Regions from separate parts of the Photobacterium toruni genome, predicted to be linked through region 3. Evidence: predicted binding sites of a transcription regulator. Region 3 holds the regulator's gene; each other region holds the start of a gene.
The links. The regulator PurR, encoded in region 3, represses purine synthesis genes. The targets are predictions, from matches to a motif close to TNANGNAAACGTTTNCNTNA.
Positions count from the first base shown of each region.

Region 1 (3,190 bases), 630 kb from region 3:
AAACCAGGACTTCATCGCACAATGGCAGGCGATGGTATTGCAACAATTGCAGCCTCTTTAATTGGCGCACCACCAAATACAACCTATTCAGAAGTTACTGGTGCCGTGATGTTAACCAAGGCATTCAATCCCGTGATCATGACATGGGCAGCGGTTACAGCCATTGTATTAGCATTTGTCGGAAAACTGGGTGCTATATTGCAAACTATACCTGTTCCTGTGATGGGCGGTATTATGATTTTACTTTTTGGCTCAATCGCAACGGTTGGTCTTAATACTTTAATTACCCATCAAGTTAATCTTCATAAACCAAGAAACTTAGTCATTGTCGCGGTAACACTGGTATTTGGTATCGGCGGAATGGCATTTGGCATTGGTGAATTTAGCCTTCAAGGCATCAGTCTTTGTGGCATTGTCGCTATTTTATTAAACCTAATTTTACCGCATGACTTAGGTGAAGATTCGATAAGCATGCAAGTTGAAGACACTGAACATCTATAATTAACCTAATTATTATTAATAGACGATCTACAAATACAAAAAAACCGGACATATTAGTCCGGTTTTTTATATCAGTAATAATCAATACTAAAATTATTTAGTACCAAAGATTTTATCACCAGCATCGCCAAGACCTGGAACAATATATCCCTTGTCATTTAACTTATCGTCAATAGCAGCAGTGTATAGCTCTACATCTGGATGCGCTTTTTCTAATGCAGCAATACCTTCAGGTGCAGCAACAAGTACTAATACTTTAAATTGAGTACAGCCATGTTCTTTTAATAGATCAAGCGTTGCAATCATTGAACCGCCTGTCGCTAGCATTGGATCAACAACCAAAGCAATACGCTCATCAATATTCGATGCTAATTTATTAAAGTATGGTACAGGTTCTAACGTTTCTTCGTCACGGTAGATACCGACAACACTGATACGTGCACTTGGCATATGTTCTAATACGCCATCCATCATGCCTAAACCAGCACGAAGAATTGGCACTACAGTCACTTTTTTACCCTTTAGCTGATCAATTTCAACTGGACCATTCCAGCCTTCAATCATCACTTTTTCTGTTTCGAAGTCTGAAGTCGCTTCATATGTTAATAGGCTACCAACTTCGGTTGCCAATTCACGAAAACGCTTAGTGCTAATATCACCTTCACGCATAAGACCAATCTTATGTTTAACCAGTGGGTGTTTCACCTCAACGACTTTCATCTCGACTCCTGGGAACTAAATTATAAAAAAATAAAAAAATCGCAGCATTATATACCAAGCCAATCGATTGCCGATAGTATCAAATGTTCAATTGGCTAATTTTTAGCCACCACAACAATTTGACGCAAACGTTTGCCTTACTATAATGACTGCTGCTATTATATGCTGGTTTTTTACTTTAATACGTTTGAGGGATCATCTGTGAGCAACAAAAACTCTTCTCTTAGTTACAAAGATGCTGGTGTTGATATTGATGCTGGTAATGCGTTAGTTGACCGTATTAAAGGTATCGTTAAGCGTACTCATCGCCCTGAAGTTATGGGAGGAATCGGTGGTTTTGGTGCTTTATGTTCACTACCTACAAAATATAAAGAGCCTGTTTTAGTATCAGGAACCGATGGTGTAGGCACTAAACTTCGCCTCGCCATGGATCTAAAACAACACGATACTATCGGTATTGATTTAGTTGCAATGTGTGTTAATGATTTGATCGTACAAGGTGCTGAGCCTTTGTTTTTCTTAGATTATTATGCAACAGGAAAACTTGATATTGATACAGCTGCAAGTGTTGTAGCAGGTATTGGTGAAGGTTGTATTCAATCAGGTTGCGCACTCATTGGTGGCGAAACAGCTGAAATGCCAGGCATGTACCATGGTGATGATTATGACGTTGCTGGTTTCTGTGTTGGTGTTGTTGAAAAGGCTGACATCATTGATGGTTCAAAAGTAACCGCAGGTGATGCACTTATTGCGGTTGGCTCAAGTGGTCCCCACTCAAACGGTTATTCATTAGTCCGCAAAATCCTAGAAGTTTCCCAAGCCGATCTTAATCAAGATCTTGATGGTAAAAAACTATCTGAGCACTTATTAGCCCCTACTAAAATTTATGTTAAATCAGCGCTAAAAATGATTGAGAACTGTGATATTCATGCCATTTCTCATATTACTGGCGGTGGTTTCTGGGAAAATATTCCACGAGTATTACCACAAGGCACCAAAGCAGTCGTCAATGGCAATAGCTGGCAATGGCCTGCGATTTTTAACTGGTTGCAGCAAACGGGAAATGTTGATACTCACGAAATGTACCGCACATTCAACTGCGGTGTTGGTTTAGTGATTGCACTACCCCAAGCACAAGCAGCACTTGCGATTGAAATTTTACAAACTGAAGGTGAAAATGCGTGGCTGCTCGGTGAAATTGCAACCGCTGCAGTAGGCGAAGAGCAAGTAGAGATTAATTAGGTCTATGCATAATATCGTTGTCTTAATCTCAGGAAATGGCAGTAACTTACAAGCCATTATTGATAGCTGTACTAATGGCATCATTAACAATAGCCAAGTTACTGCTGTGATCTCAAATAAAGCCGATGCTTATGGCCTTAAGCGAGCTCAACATGCCAACATAGAAGCAGTTTCTATAGTGGCAACTGATTACGCCAACCCCCAAGATTATGATCAAGCTTTAATTGAAAAAATTAATACTTATCAGCCTGATGTGATTATATTAGCCGGATTTATGCGGATTTTATCTGCCAATTTCGTCAGCCATTACCAAGGGAAAATGCTTAATATTCATCCATCCTTGTTGCCTAAGTATGCGGGATTAAACACCCACCAGCGCGCTATTGATGCTGGTGATAATGAACACGGCACCAGTGTTCATTTCGTGACGGAAGAGCTCGATGGTGGCCCTGTAATTCTACAAGCTAAAGTCCCTATTTTTGCAACAGATACCATCGATAACGTTATAGCCCGAGTTCAACAACAAGAACATAATATCTATCCATTAGTCATTCAGTGGCTCTTGAGTCAACGATTATCAATGCAAAATGGTTATGCTGTATTAGATGGTAAGAAACTACCACCACAAGGTTATGCTGCACAGTAATGCCTTAATCTCTTTATCTAAAAAAGGCGATCTCATTGAGATCGCCTTTTCATTATCTAAGTCTAAAAGCAGTTATTAGCA
Region 1 is NZ_AP024854.1:663,495-666,684, reverse strand. Features, by position in the region: gene OC457_RS03325 (uracil-xanthine permease family protein) at 1-501, shown strand, start outside; gene upp (uracil phosphoribosyltransferase) at 595-1,221, opposite strand; gene purM (phosphoribosylformylglycinamidine cyclo-ligase) at 1,423-2,463, shown strand; gene purN (phosphoribosylglycinamide formyltransferase) at 2,468-3,109, shown strand.
Region 1: a site for PurR is predicted at 1,342-1,361, ahead of purM (phosphoribosylformylglycinamidine cyclo-ligase). Genes of this name have one in related genera too.

Region 2 (3,190 bases), 980 kb from region 3:
ACGCTAAAAATTAGATGATTATTCCGAACTCATAATAATCGATGCTGTTATTGCTTTGTAATTACAGGTATTAGTTATGATTTATTATTTTAATCAGTTAAGGGCTGACAATTGTTGTTGGTGGCACTTGTGGCGTTGTTATTGTTTGTAAGCCATCAATAATTTTCAAATGTTCATTTTCAAATTGACTATTATGGGCTCGCTCATAACCAATAATGCTTTGATAATAACGACGAATACCTTCAACATAATTCAGCGCTTCATTACCACGAGCATACCCATAGCGCGATTGAATATAATATTTCCGCTGTCCTAATAGGGGTAAGCGTTGTTTTACATCAACCCAAGTATCAGGGTTTCCTCCTTGTGCTTTTGTCAGTCGACGTGCATCCATTAAATGACCAAAACCAACATTATAAGAGGCAAGAGCAAACCATACTTTCTCGTGTTCTTCGATGCTATCTGGTACGCGAGCAATCATTTTTCGTAAATATTCACTGCCACCACGAATACTTTGTTCGGGATCTAAACGGTTAGTCACTCCTACCGACTCTGCGGTTGGTAATGTTAGCATCATCATTCCACGGACCCCTGTTGGTGATATTGCTTGTGGATCCCAGTGTGATTCTTGATAAGACAATGCAGCTAATAAACGCCAGTCAAAACCATTGGCATATTGTTTAAATAATGTTTTCCATTGTGGCAAGGTATTAGAGACTGCTCGTAAGAAAGCGCGGGTATCAACATAGTCAAATTGATCAATATGGCCTAAATATTTTTCTTCAAGTAACGTCATGGTGCCATTTTTTTTCATGGCCCCAAAAAATTCAATCAATAATGCATATAAGCTATCGTTACTACTTTGTTTTACAAACCAACTGATAGGCTCATCTTGCGTCAGTTCAAATGCAATAGCAATGTCGGGGTGAGTACGCTGCAATAGCGCAACATTGATGGAGTTAGCAATAGTATAATCAAGTTCGCCAGTCGCAACTTTGATTAACAGATCATCTACGTCTAATTCTGGAATTGATTGCCATTGTAATGCGGGATGGGTGTCACTAATAAGCTTTAATTTTTGCTCATAGTTAGATCCTTTTACAATGGCTAGATGTTTGTTATTTTGAGTTAGTTTAGCTAATTCTGTTAGGTTTCTTGGTCGTCGTTGACCTTTTTTATAGACAAGCACTTGGCTAGCGTAGTAATAGGCAGGGGCTGGATAGAAGTCTTGCAGACGATCAGGGGTCACGGCAAGTCCTGCTGCAATAATATCAATATTACCACGTTCTAATGCTGGAAATAATTCAGATAAAGTTAGCATGGAGGTTATTTCAAGCTTAACCCCAAGCTTTTTTGCAAAGGCTTGAGCTAGTTCATAATCCAAACCAGTAGGGCCTTCGGCACCAATATAATAAGACAGTTGATTATTGAGTGTTCCTACTCGTAATACACCACTATCTCGAATTTTCTCAAGGCTGGTGGGTTTGCTATCTTGCCATTGACAGCCGCTGGTCAATATAGCAAGTATTAGCAAACATATAAAACGACGTAGTAGAGTGAACAACTGAATATTTATCAACTAAGCAGACCTAATCTGAAAATTAAAGCTCTTTATATCAAACCCTGTTAATTGCGCAAAGTTGAACTGTTCAGTTAATAGCCATAATTTAGATATTCAAATAGATAAAATGATATTTACCTATTTCATGGTTAAAAAGTAACCCCAAAATAGTGAGCTAAGGTGTTTTTTAATTATTTTGATTAAGATTGTAAAAAAAATACGCAAACGGTTGCGTCAAGTGTTACGTCACAAAAAAAATTCCCTTATACTAGGCACACGTAAACAACATTGCGGTAGTTAAGCAGTAAATAGTCTTGTACTAAGTGCTATTGAGGTAAGTTTCTAGAACTTGATATTTACCTCAATATCACTTTTTTTAACCTGCTAATCGAGAGACCTTTGCACATGGAAATTTTGCGTGGTTCACCCGCTTTGTCTGAGTTTCGCGTTAATAAGTTACTTAAGCGTTGTCATGAGTTAGATCTACCTATTACTCATATCTATGCTGAGTTTGCCCATTTTGCTGATGTGGCTACAACGTTAACTGCTGATGAACAAGCTAAACTTACCAGTCTACTCACATACGGCCCAACGATTGCAGAGCACGAGCCTAATGGTTTATTGCTACTTGTTACTCCTCGTCCGGGCACTATTTCGCCTTGGTCTTCAAAGTCGACCGACATTGCTCGTAATTGTGGTTTAACCGCGATCAAACGTCTTGAGCGTGGTACGGCATATTATATTGAATCCTCATCGACACTCACTGCAGTACAATTGCATGAGTTAAAAACCCTACTTCATGATCGGATGATGGAAGTGGTGTTGGATAATGTTGATGCTGCGGCAGCATTATTTATTCAAGCGCAACCTGCTGCGGTAAAAAGTATTGATATTTTAACGGGCGGACGCCAAGCATTAGAGCAAGCTAACCTCAGTTTAGGTCTTGCTTTAGCGGAAGATGAAATTGATTACTTGGTTGAAAACTTTACTAAGCTTGAGCGTAATCCTAATGACATTGAATTAATGATGTTTGCTCAAGCGAACTCAGAACATTGTCGCCATAAGATTTTTAATGCTGATTGGACTATCGATGGTGTCGATCAGCCAAAATCATTATTTAAAATGATTAAAAATACCTATGAGCATAACCATGAGCATGTTTTGTCGGCTTACAAAGACAATGCTGCTGTAATGGAAGGCTCTCATGTGGGTCGTTTCTTCCCAGATCCACAATCACGTCAATACACTTATCATCAAGAAGATAATCATATTTTGATGAAAGTGGAAACACATAACCACCCAACAGCTATTTCACCGTGGCCAGGCGCAGCAACAGGCTCTGGTGGCGAGATTCGTGATGAAGGCGCAACCGGTATTGGTGGTAAACCTAAAGCGGGTTTAGTGGGCTTTACGGTATCTAACTTACGTGTACCTGGTTTTGAACAACCGTGGGAAACCGATTTTGGTAAACCAGATCGTATCGTTACCGCGTTAGATATTATGCTTGATGGTCCATTAGGTGGCGCGGCATTTAATAATGAATTTGGTCGTCCAAATCTATTAGGTTATTTCCGTACTTACGAAGAAAAAGTCACTTCCCACGCTGGTGAAGAAATCCGTGGTTACCAT
Region 2 is NZ_AP024854.1:2,272,881-2,276,070, reverse strand. Features, by position in the region: gene mltF (membrane-bound lytic murein transglycosylase MltF) at 98-1,576, opposite strand; gene purL (phosphoribosylformylglycinamidine synthase) at 1,967-3,190, shown strand, end outside.
Region 2: a site for PurR is predicted at 1,779-1,798, ahead of purL (phosphoribosylformylglycinamidine synthase). Genes of this name have one in related genera too.

Region 3 (3,190 bases):
TTGGAGTTGGTTACGACAACACTATCTCGCTAATCAAAATTTTTCTGATTATAACGACATTCTCGATAAGGTCTGCCTTGCATGGAATCAGTTTAATGAATCGGCTTCACGCATCACTAGAATGTGTTCAAGAGATTGGATCAACCTGACCAGTTAATTTTCCAGATTGGTATTACTATTCAATTGTAGCTAAATACTAAGCTTGATAGGAATAGCTAAATCGGTTTGTAAATGTATATGCGGAATAAATTAAAGAGGCACAGGGCCTCTTTATTCTTAAGCGTCACTTAGCCAGTTGACGAATATATTTATTATAGTTTAGCTAGCAGTTCATTGCGTCTGCTTTCTGGTATTACTGACCAATGTTGGCCATGTATAGCGCCTTCCAATGCCCATAGTAATTCCAAACTTAAAGATGCCTCTTGTATTTTTTGTAATGCTTTATAAGCGTCGAGTGCACCAATATTATGGAGTTGTTCAATCGTTTTAATACCTACTTTTTTAAGCATCCTTTCATTTGAAAGGCGTAGGTTTGGTAAATCTTTTATTCTATCAGGAGTGCAACATTCTTTTGCTTTTTTGTCAGCTTGTGCTGCCTTAAGAGAATAGTTTGCTTGTTCTTTGATTTTTTCAGGTTGTTCCCACCATTCATCAAGAATAGCATAATGTTTTGTTATGACGGGAAAACCGCGCTTTTCATATATATAGGGTTTCAAACCCGCTTGTTTAAATTCCTCTTCATTTTTTGCATTTGCTCTGAGATGGAGTTTATTATTAACGACTAGTGCGAACATTGTCTCACCAGCGAAAATACCAAAACCGCCAAACATGGATCGCGATTTAATATCCCCTAAATGATCTAATAGCTGTAATGAATTTTTTAATATTGGTTTGTCCATACTTCTACTCGGTGAATAAATGAGTGTCACCTAACATTAAAGTAGCTGTAAATTAACTTTGTATTATTAAAGTTATTTACGAGATAAAATTTCTACTTTAAATCATCCATGTATTACTTTATAAATAATATTATCAATAGTGAAGTATTATTTATATCTTGTAAGTCTTTTGCTTACTATTATATGTATTTACGGGGTTCATTATATTCGATATTTTAACAAGATGACTTTGAATATTAATAGTGACTGGTGAATCTGTGATATTGTTCATGTTTTTACGGCGATGACAATTTTGAAAGCGCTGAGAGTTGAATTGAGGTGTTAGAAAAAAAGCCAATATAAATATTGGCTTGATAAGTAGGTTGTCGTATTAGCGTAAATCTTTTACCGACTTGCGCTCTACAATTGCAGGCGCCATTTCAAAAATTTGACGTTCATGATCTTTGTTCTTCATTCGCTCCATTAAGATTTTAATGGCTGTTTTACCTAAACGACGTTTCGGCTGATGAATAGTCGTTAGTGGTGGCGCGAAGTAAGGGGCAAGATCAATATTGTCGTAACCAATAATAGAAATATCACCAGGAACGCGTAATCCTGCTTGTTCAAAGGTACTAATTAGTGCCATTGCCATGATGTCATTGAAGCAGAAAATAGCCGTTGGACGCTCTGCCATAGCAATATATTTTTCAGCTGCTTTCACCGCAGAGTCACACTCAAAGTCACCTTCAAGGATCCAGTCTTCATTAACGGTTAAGTTAGCTTCTGCCATGGCTTTATTAAAGCCCTTTAAGCGTTCACGACAAGTAGATTTATCTGTATGGCCAGACAAACACCCAATACGGCTATGACCATGCTCGATAAAGTATTTAGTCGCAATGTAGCCACCTTGTTCAGCATTATCCTGAATTTTATCGGTATGCGGGCTTTCTGGACCCCAGTCCATTATCACCATTGGCAGGTCTTTTTGACGCTCAAGCAGATCCAATAATTTCTGATCAAGATCGGAACACATTACTAATAAGCCATCAACACGCTTTTCCGCAAGCATGCGTAAGTAATCATATTGCTTAGAAAGGTTACCTTCCGTATTACATAAAATTAGCGTGTAGCCTTCACGGTAACAATACTCTTCAACACCATGCACAACTTCAGCAAAGAAAGGGTTAGTTGATTTAGTTACCAACATACCAATGGTGCGAGTGGTATTACATTTTAGACTGCGAGCAACAGCACTTGGTGCATAATTGAGATCTTCAACGGCTGCCAGTACTTTCTTCTGTGTTGCTTCTGCGACAAAGCGTGTTTTATTGATCACGTGTGAAACTGTTGTCGTTGAAACACCAGCCATACGTGCAACATCTTTAATGGTTGCCATATTTATTCTTCTAATAATGGGTGCTAGAGATGTTTCTAGCTAATCGTGAGGTACCAAATTGAGTAATTACTGAGATGAATATAATTCAATGTTTTTAGGTAAAGTTTCTCGTTAATTATTCAATTTGGCACCGATAATGTGTCTATTGCATACTTAAATAGTATTAACACCAAAAGCCGCATTTATTCGCGGCTTTTATAATTATTACATGTTTTTCAAGTGTAATCGCTTGCGTTCACATTTTACTGAGTGTTACGCGTAGTGCAACGTTTCAATTGTCTGGGAGTAAATTATTTGACAACTATCAACAAAAAATCGTAATTTTCAGCAAATTTAATGGAATTTACAACCGACATTTAAAAATATGCTGCACTTTAATACTATGATAGTAGGTAAGGATAGTTATGAACAGAAACGTCTCAATTATACACTTGATTAACTATTTAAGGCTGTCTTTGGTTAGTATCTTATGGTTGAAATGCCAGAACAGAAGCGGTAATTACACTCAGTGGGTACCATTAAGCGCAATGATTAAATTTATTTTGGTTGTTATTAATGACGGGAAGTGTCGGTTTAGGGTGTTATAGCAGACTCTAGCGACGGTAATATTTGAGAAGTTGATCCCGATCATCGTAATTTAGAGCGAAACTTGAACTCAAGTAAATACCTGTGATAATTAGTTTATTACATTGCTTATTTATTCGGAACAATATGATGACGGAAGAACATAAAAAGGGTATTTGGTTTGCTTATATTGCCAGCTTTCTAACCCCGTTTACTTTATTATTGTCAGGAATTATCGCCATTATTTATGCTGGTTATAAACTTGATAAAGGCGCTGATGAAGTTGCCTATAGCCATTACTACACTATTATTCGTAGCTTCTTTTTGTTTTTAACCTTCTTTGTAGTGTTAG
Region 3 is NZ_AP024854.1:1,297,760-1,300,949, forward strand. Features, by position in the region: one part of gene OC457_RS06175 (IS630 family transposase) at 1-157, shown strand, start outside; gene OC457_RS06180 (TfoX/Sxy family DNA transformation protein) at 312-899, opposite strand; gene purR (HTH-type transcriptional repressor PurR) at 1,270-2,274, opposite strand; gene OC457_RS06190 (hypothetical protein) at 2,989-3,190, shown strand, end outside.

Region 4 (3,190 bases), 140 kb from region 3:
TATTATTGATCAACGTTTAAACGAGCTTACTCCTAAAATGGTTAAAGAAATGGTCCAAAAAATGATCAGTGAGCATCTTGGCTGGTTAGTGATCTGGGGAGGCGTATTCGGAGGTGTTATCGGTATTATATCAGCACTTATCACCGGCTAATCAAAACACATTTTGCTATCTAGTTGCCGTATTCTTTTTATATCGAATACGGCTGCTATACTGATTTTATGTGCCACTTATTCATAAATAATTTATCCCTCATCATTATCGCAAATATCAAAATTGATTCTTTTTCACTCAGTCAATTTCATTAATTGCACTAAAAGAGTGATAAATATTGAACTATGATAACTAACAATGATAAATACCTGTATATGTATCCAGTTGGAACTTATTTTTCTTGGCCAATTTCTCAACCCACTTCACGATTGCAGCAATTGTCAGTGGCTTAACAGCAACCACATTATTGTCTGCAGATCATATTAGCCCTAGCATTGCACTATGGATGACCTTTTTTGGCACCATCGGTGGACTTTTACCTGACATAGACTCAGATCATTCAACATCAATGAAAGCCTTATTTACGCTGTTAGCGGGGTTTTGTTGTTTTCTTCTCATTAGCCACATTTATACTCATGTGGCAATGTTAGAACTGATCCTGTATGTCGTATCATTGTTTATTACAATTCGTTATTTTGGCAAAGCAGTATTTGATCGTTGTACCGTCCACCGTGGTGCATGCCATTCTATTTCTTTTGTTACTCTGATAGCTCTTTGTTGTGTGCATATTTGTGTATTACTCGGCCATACGGCAACAAATAGTTGGTTTGCAGGCTGTTTTGTATTGCTTGGCGGGATTGTTCATTTAGTCTTAGATGAAATATACAGTGTTGATTTATCAAATAAACGCTTTAAATCATCATTTGGTACGGCACTGAAACCCTTTGCCTTTACTAAACCTTTTATTAGCCTTGCCCAAATTATCGCTATTGTTATTTTATTTGAGCTAGCACCAAGTTATGACGGTGCATTACAGGTCGTCACTAATTGGAGTCATTTTCAATTCACACCTGAATGGTTCAATATAAACGATACTAAACAATGGTTATTGCATATGTTTTATATCACACCACGTGATTTGCATGCCTTTTATCAACGTTTTTAATTCCCACTAGCACACTATCTCATAATATAAAGTATGGTATTCCACTACCATATTTTATATTTAGTTTGCTTTAAAACCAAAAAAGCAATCGTTTGCTTTTTTACTGGCAGTCCAAGATTGAACCGAGTATTATGGATGATAAGATGAGTACTTAACGTGATTTTCATCTTAAGTACTCTGTATTTCGATGTCATTATTTTGAAATAGGAATTTCACCATGAACCTTGCAGATCAAGTTCTTGCCGTCAATGACGACCTTCCCATTCGTACAGATAAACCCGTTCATAGTGGAAAAGTACGCTCTGTTTATTGGCTAACAGAAGCAGACAGTCGTCGTCTTATTCAACAAAAAGGCTACAACGTTCAACCTGATGCCCCTCTTGCTATTATGATTATCAGTGATCGTATCTCTGCCTTTGACTGTATTTGGCATGGCGAAGGTGGTTTGAAAGGTGTTCCAGGTAAAGGGGCTGCACTCAACGCAATCTCAAATCATTGGTTTAAACTATTTAAAGATAATGGCTTAGCCGATAGTCATATTCTCGATATTCCTCATCCATTTGTCTGGATAGTACAGAAAGCAAAACCAGTAATGGTGGAAGCTATTTGTCGCCAATATATTACAGGTTCAATGTGGCGATCATATACTCAAGGTGAACGTCAATTCTGTGGTATTCAACTCCCAGAGGGATTGACGAAAGATCAAAAACTACCCCAACTACTGATGACACCATCAACAAAAGGCATTCTAAAAGGCATTCCTAATGTACCAGAAGCTGACGATGTTAATATAACTCGTGACGATCTCATTAATAATTATCAGGCTTTCAATTTCCGTAATATTGATGATATTGGATACTATGAAAAACTATTAACTGATGGTTTTACAGTTATTAGTAATGAATTAGCGCAGTTAGACCAAATTTTTGTTGATACTAAATTTGAATTTGGCTACGTCACAGATACCAGTGGTAATGAAAAACTTATCTATATGGATGAAGTTGGTACACCAGATTCATCACGAATTTGGGACGGTGCCGCTTATCGTGACGGACAAATTATTGAAAATTCCAAAGAAGATTTCCGTCAAGTCTTACTCAATTATTTTCCAGATCCAGATATCTTATTAAATAAAGAACGGATGCCTGAACGTTTTGCATTAGCCGCAAACAATGCTCTTCCTCAAGAGATATTGATGCAGATATCTAAAATATATACCAATATCGCAGAAAAGATCACCGGACAATCAATTATTCTAAGCCAAGATCCAAAAAATGAAATTATTGACATCTTACGTCGAGAATACCAATTAATTGATTAATCGTTAGTTGAGAGCTATCTAATAGCTCTCTCTTTTTATTAAAAATACTGCTTGTATTACGTCTTAATAAGTAATTTTATTAACAATTAAGCTTATGATGACTTTCATTAAATACATTTCCAATCATCACATCTCCGATTATCAACCAACACAACCAATCAATAACATCATAACAGTTAACAACAACACCAATAACACGCCATAAACACCAACAAAAAACAAACATCACTATCGCTTTATTTAATACGTACATTGTAACAATTACACGCAATTAATAATTAAATTATATATCTTTATTTTTAATATTAATAAATCAGTTTAAATTCAAAAAAATACTATTTTAATAACAAAATAATGCATTTAGTAATTGAATAAGTACAGCGGTCTACCTTATGATCACATTGAAATTCAAATTGATATAACTATTTATAAAAAATAACTTTCACTTTTAACTCATTTTTAGGAGGTTTTATGAGCAGTATTACTGATTCTACTGCCAAGAAAACACGTAGCCGCGAATGGAAAATGTTCCTTTTCATTATCATTTTCCTGTTCCCTATTTTAAGTGTCATTTTCGTTGGTGGTTACGGTTTCACAGTGTGGATGTTGCAATTGTTTGTCTTTGGTCCTCCCGGTCACGGTGGTTGATTCCCTACTTTACGCTGTAAGCATCATATAAAGAGATACAATAATGAAAGCATTTTTGAAAAGA
Region 4 is NZ_AP024854.1:1,158,652-1,161,841, reverse strand. Features, by position in the region: gene OC457_RS05535 (DUF445 domain-containing protein) at 1-151, shown strand, start outside; gene OC457_RS05530 (metal-dependent hydrolase) at 393-1,157, shown strand; gene OC457_RS05525 (phosphoribosylaminoimidazolesuccinocarboxamide synthase) at 1,375-2,478, shown strand; gene torE (trimethylamine N-oxide reductase system protein TorE) at 2,950-3,126, shown strand; gene torC (pentaheme c-type cytochrome TorC) at 3,170-3,190, shown strand, end outside.
Region 4: a site for PurR is predicted at 1,238-1,257, ahead of OC457_RS05525 (phosphoribosylaminoimidazolesuccinocarboxamide synthase). Genes of this name have one in related genera too.